One region of the Shewanella yunxiaonensis genome, then DNA from elsewhere that is predicted to be linked to it. Evidence: predicted binding sites of a transcription regulator. Region 1 holds the regulator's gene; the other holds the start of a gene.
What was found. The regulator LexA, encoded in region 1, represses DNA repair genes until DNA is damaged. The targets are predictions, from matches to a motif close to TACTGTATNNNNATACAGTA.
Positions count from the first base shown of each region.

Region 2: recG (ATP-dependent DNA helicase RecG) is a predicted target of LexA. The motif match lies at 1,599-1,618, and genes of this name have one in related genera.

Region 1 is NZ_CP073587.1:63,280-66,489, reverse strand. It holds gene plsB (glycerol-3-phosphate 1-O-acyltransferase PlsB) at 1-434, opposite strand, end outside; gene lexA (transcriptional repressor LexA) at 586-1,206, shown strand; gene KDN34_RS00310 (cell division inhibitor SulA) at 1,203-1,688, shown strand; gene KDN34_RS00305 (ArnT family glycosyltransferase) at 1,781-3,210, opposite strand, start outside.
Region 2 is NZ_CP073587.1:3,555,224-3,558,433, forward strand. It holds gene KDN34_RS16230 (AMP-binding protein) at 1-455, shown strand, start outside; gene KDN34_RS16235 (calcium/sodium antiporter) at 597-1,526, shown strand; gene recG (ATP-dependent DNA helicase RecG) at 1,635-3,210, shown strand, end outside.

The DNA of each region.
Region 1 (3,210 bases):
AATACCGCAGCGCGCATCGAGTCGTCTTCTTTGCCAGGGGTACGTCCCCAATAAAGGCTTACCGGCACCAGCTGGATATCCAGTGAACGGTCAGATTTATGCAGATTTAACAGTTGGGTAAAGCTGTTAAGAAACGGCAGTATACCTTTGCGGCTCCCGAACAGCGGTTTAGCCCCTTCCAGGCAAACCACACGTGGCAAGTGTTCATCACCCACCACGAGAGGAGCGTACGGACTTGGCAATCCCAGCTTATCGGTGACATCTGCTAATGCAGCAATATCACTGAGGGATTCGGTTTTCACCACATACGCCATTGGTTTTGATGGATCCAGATTCAAGTCAGTGAATGGATCCTGTGGCACAACCACTGTGTGCACCAGCTGCCGCTGCAGCCAACGCAGCGATGTGCGCCAGATTGAGTCTTGTTTGGACATCGTGTTGTTAGAATCTAAACCTCGGTCAATGACCCCGTAGAATACCAGAATACGCTAAGGCTTAGCCAACAGTCTGATAACTGGTTAATACTTGCGCTATCAAAAATACTGTATATACTAACAGTTACTGTATGAAAAAACAGGAATCAATATGAGACCACTGACACCACGACAAGCGCAAATACTGGAGCTGATTAAGCACAATATTGCCGAGACCGGTATGCCGCCAACACGGGCCGAAATTGCCAGTCGTTTAGGCTTTAAAAGCGCAAACGCGGCAGAAGAACACCTTAAAGCACTGGCCAAAAAAGGGTGTATTGAAATCATGCCGGGCACCTCCCGCGGTATCCGATTACCTATGGATGAAACCGCTCAAGAAGAAACCGGCTTGCCGCTAATTGGCCAGGTAGCCGCTGGTGAACCTATTCTGGCGCAGCAACACGTAGAGCAATATTACCAGGTGGATCCGGCCATGTTTCATCCCAGTGCTGATTTTCTGTTACGCGTACGCGGTGACAGTATGAAAAACATCGGCATTCTTGAAGGCGATCTGCTTGCCGTGCACAAAGTGCAAGAAGCGCGTAATGGACAAGTTGTGGTTGCCCGCGTTGAAGATGATGTCACCGTTAAGCGGTTTGAAAAGAAAGGCAACATCGTTTTACTACATCCTGAAAATGATGATTATCAACCGATTAGAGTGGACCTCACCTGTCAGCCACTGACCATTGAAGGTCTGGCCGTAGGCGTAATTCGTAATGGAGACTGGCTATGAGCATTGTGATGGGTAACGCCCCCAGACATCCGGGGTTATGGCAGGAAGCGATTTATCCGACTGATAGCGCCTGGCAGCAAATGGGGATTGCCAATTTAACGACACGCAGTCATGGACGTCAGGAATTACAGCAGCTGAGTGCACAATTGGCACAATTAAGTCAGCAGGGCCGCTGGATTGTGCTGATTAATCCTGAGAATGCCATAGGTTACAAAGAACTGCTCGCGCGGGCTGGAGTGAGGATGGATCGCGTATTGCAGGTTCGCGCCCGCGACGAAGTTGAAGCCTTGTGGGCCACAGAAAAAGCACTGACCAGCGGCACTTCCAGTGCGGTGATCAGTTGGGTCGAACAGCTGGATCACAAAGATAAACGTCGATTGCAGCTTGTTGCCAAAAGTGCACGGGCCATGGGAATTGTGCTAGAAACCAGTTCCTGTGCGGATAATGCAACTCCACTTCCCCGATTGCAGGCCGTGCATTAACCGCACCTATTAATTTGATTCCTCATACAGCAATAAAAAACCGCAGATGTCACTGCGGTTTTTTATTGCCTGTCATCTCACTGATAGTCCACTTATTCTGCCATCCATTTCCCCGGACGCTCAGTATGATAAATCTCAACGCGCTCAGGTTCAGGGCATGTCGGCAGCAACGCGTCCGCGCCCAACAAGTACCAATCGATACGATGAGCTGTGCCCATATTTTGCCCTTTCGACATATCAAAACACTGCAATTTGTCATCACCAGGTAGCAGCAAATAACGTTTATCACCCTGTAGCATCCAACGCCAGGCGTTACGTTCTTGCTCAGATAGCGGTGCCAGATAACTGAAATGCGTAATGTCGAGCGGTGAAAACAAAATGAACTGCTCTTTAAAATGGAGCAAACCGAGTTGGGCGTCGTTACCTATGACTTCAGCCGTATGCTGCAACACCGCTTTGGGTGTACGAACTGAATCTAATAGCTGATAACCCCAGGTAGCAAACAACATCCAACCAACAAATGTCATGGCTCCGGCGCGGATTAGGGAAAATGAACGGCGTGCCCATCCCAGTATCACCAACCATAGCACGGCCATCACTATGAGGAAGTAACCAAACGCCGCTAGGTTGTCAGTGTACTCATCCAATTTGTTCAGCAGCCAGGGCATTTCCATCACGGCCATCACGCCCAGTGCCAGGGTTAACCCACTGACCAGCCACAGCAGTCCGGTCACTAGCCATTCAAACCAGCGTCTTTGTCCCACACCTTGCAATGCAGCAGCAACGGCCAGAGAGGCGATAGGTAGTGCCGGTAAAATATAAAGGTTACGTTTGCCTGGACTGATACTAAAAAACAGCACGACCAGCGCTACCCAAGCCAACAGAATGACAATCTGCGGATCAGCCTTTATTTTTGCAACAAACGTCTTCCAGTGCGCGACCGCGAGAAATGGCAGCGGAAACCATAACCAAGGGATCACACTGACAATAAAGAAATACCACGGTTTAATATGGTGCCAGGCATTAGCGTAACGATGACCGGTTTGCTTAAACAGAATATTGTTCATGTAAGCGGTGTATTCCGGCGAGCCATTGTGTAACACCGTCAACACCATTGGCACCAACCAAGCAGCAATAACAGCCAACATGACCAAAGGCCCCAATGCCGCCCGCCACTTCCAACTAGGGCGATAAAGTTGTTGGCGCCAAGCATAGAACCCTAAAGGCAACAACATCAATAATGGCAGAAAGCCAACCCCTTTGGTGATGACGCCAAGGCCCATAAACGCCCAAGAAACAAAATACCACCGCCAATTCGGACCAAGCATAAAGTGACGGATCAGTCCGTAACAACCTACGGTAATCCAACACATCACCATGGCATCTATCTGGGCACTTTTCACTTGCACCAGAAACTGTGGTACCAATAACAGCAACAATGCAGCGTTGCGTCCGGTGCGAACATTCCACAATTTGGCACCAAGGTCATACACCAGCATCACGGTCAGTAAGCCACAAAATG
Region 2 (3,210 bases), 320 kb from region 1:
ATTTCCGCACCGGCGATCTCTGCGAAATCGATAAAGATGGCTGCGTCAGTATCACCGGCAGGGTGAAAGATAATTTCAAAACCGCCAAAGGCAAATACGTCGCTCCAGTGCCGATTGAGCGCAAGCTGGCACAAGACCCGCACGTAGAATTGCTGTGTGTCATCGGCTCAGGACTCCCGCACCCGGTCGCCTTGATACAACTGTCTGAAGGAGCCATGCTGCAGCCACGGGAAGAGGTGCGTAGCTCCCTTAAAACCACACTTGATGCAATCAATCCGAATCTGGAATCCCACGAAACAGTCGATGCATTGATTGTGGTTACTGAACCCTGGACGATTGAAAACGACGTGTTAACACCGACACTAAAAATCAAACGGCATGTACTGGAACAGCGCTATACCGCAAAGGCAGAGAAAGTACGCGGTGCGGTAGTGGTTTGGGAAGATGAAATTTAAAGCATGACAATCCGCACGATCCCGGCATTTGCCGGGGTCTTTTTGACATATTCTGTCGAATATTCCTTGCTTTGCCAAGCAAACTCCTTATGCTGACACTCCAGCGCCATTCGCCAAATCAACTCGTGAGCTGTAATAAACATGCTGATTTTTTTGTCAATTCTCGGTGGTTTTCTGATCCTTACTTTCGGAGCAGAGGCATTGGTTCGTGGTGCCAGTGCCATTGCCTTACGCTTGGGCGTTACTCCGCTAGTGATTGGCCTGACCATCGTCGCCTTCGGCACCAGTGCCCCTGAATTGGCGGTCAGTGTTAAATCCGCAATGGCCGGCAGTCCCGGCATTGCCTTGGGAAATGTGATCGGCTCCAACATTGCCAACATCGGTCTGATCCTAGGACTAACCGCACTTATTCGGCCTGTAGGTGTACAATCTCAGATGGTTCGCCGCGACATTCCCCTGATGATTGGGGCCTCGCTACTGGTGTGGTTACTGCTACTTGATGGATTGCTCGGGCTAGTCGATGGCTTAATATTGTCACTCTTGCTGCTGGCCTATCTGGTGCACAGCTATTACAGCGCGGGCGCAGATGACACTGAAGAATTTGAAGCCGGACCTCGTAATCCGCTGTTATCCATATTACTTATTGTTATTGGCATCGCATGCCTGGTCGGCGGTGGCGTATTGTTTGTTAACGGCGCGGTAGATCTGGCCCGTGCGTTTGATATTAGCGAAGCCGTGATCGGTCTGACAATCATCGCTATCGGTACCAGTATGCCGGAACTGGTTACCTCGATGGTTGCAGCCATGAAAGGACAAAGTGACATTGCCATTGGTAATGTGGTCGGGTCTAACCTATTCAACCTGCTGGGGATCCTGGGGATCACCGCATTGGTACATCCGATTAGCGCGGCCGGCTTCAGTATTCTGGACTTTGGCGTAATGCTGGCGCTGGCAGTGGTATTGCTGCCATTGGCGCACCGCGGTTACCGCATCGGCCGCCGTGATGGCATGCTGCTCTTGCTCGCATATCTGGGTTATATGGCATGGCTGGTGAGCCACGCATCAGCCTAATGGCAACAACAACTAGTATTTGTCGTGGCTGGCGAAAATAAGTACATTGTCAAAGGGGTAATCTTTGATAATATATGTATAAATTCACAGTAATCCGGTGCTAACGTTTTGCAGAGACTGGATCTTATTCCCATCACCGAGCTCAAAGGCATTGCGGCCAAAATGGCCGGCAAGCTGGAAAAGCTGGGAATTCACACAGTACAGGATCTGCTGTTCCACCTGCCGCTGCGCTATGAAGACCGTACCCGTATCTATGCCATCGCAGAGCTACATCCCGGCGACTATGGCACCATAGAAGCAGAAATCCAATCCAGCCAGATTATCAATGGCCGTAAGCGCATGCTGACCTGCAATGTTCGCGATGCCAGCGGCACTATGACGTTGCGCTTTTTCAACTTTTCTGCGGCCCAACGCAACGCCATGCAACAAGGGCTGATGATCCGTGCTTACGGTGAGATACGCCATGGCAGTCACCATGCAGAAATCATTCATCCCGAGTACAAAATCTTTGCGACCGGAGAACCACCAGCCCTCAATGAAAGTCTGACCCCCATTTACCCCACCACTGAAGGACTGAAGCAAGCCAGCTGGATCAAGCTCAGCAGCCAGGCATTGGCGTTGTTACAAGAGGGCGGACTGCAGGAACTGATCCCCGAAACCCTGCGCCCCAATCAACTGAGTCTGGCAGCAGCGGTACGGCTGCTACACCGGCCGCCCGCCGACGTGGATATCTATCGCCTCATGCAAGGACAACATCCCGCGCAGCAACGGCTGGTACAAGAAGAGTTGCTGGCGCATAACCTGAGCATGTTGAAACTAAGGCAGCGCAGTAATCAGGATAAAGCAGTGTCGTTGCCAGCGACCGGACAGTTACTTAGGCCATTTTTAAAGCGTTTGCCATTTCACCCCACCAGCGCGCAGCAACGCGTTGTAGCCGATATCAACCGTGATATCGAAAAACCGCAGCCAATGATGCGTCTGGTGCAAGGCGATGTGGGCTCAGGTAAAACGCTGGTTGCGGCAATGGCAGCATTACAGGCGATTGAAAACGGCTATCAGGTGGCAATGATGGCACCAACCGAGTTGTTGGCAGAGCAGCACGCCCTTAATTTCAGCAATTGGTTTACGCCATTGGGACTAAAAGTCGGCTGGCTGGCCGGAAAACTTAAAGGCAAGCTCCGCGAGCAATCGTTGCAGGAGATTGCCGACGGCAGCGCACAGATGGTCATCGGCACACATGCCATCTTTCAGGAACAGGTACAGTTTCACAAGCTGGCGTTGATCATTATCGATGAACAACATCGGTTTGGCGTACACCAGCGCCTTGGGCTGCGCGAAAAAGGGGCAATGCAGGGTTATTACCCACATCAGCTGATCATGACCGCCACCCCGATCCCAAGAACGCTGGCGATGACTGCTTATGCGGATTTAGATACCTCGATTATTGATGAACTGCCACCAGGCAGAACGCCGGTGACAACAGTGGCGATCAGCAACCACCGCCGACAGGAAGTGATCGAGCGAGTGCGGCGCGCCACGTTGGACGATGGCCGTCAGGCGTATTGGGTCTGTACCTTAATTGAAGAATCAGAAGTGCTACAGTGCCAGGCCGCAGAAGATACCTGGGAAGAATTAAAAGCAGCGTTGCCCAATCTACATATCGGTCTGGTCCACGGTCGAATGA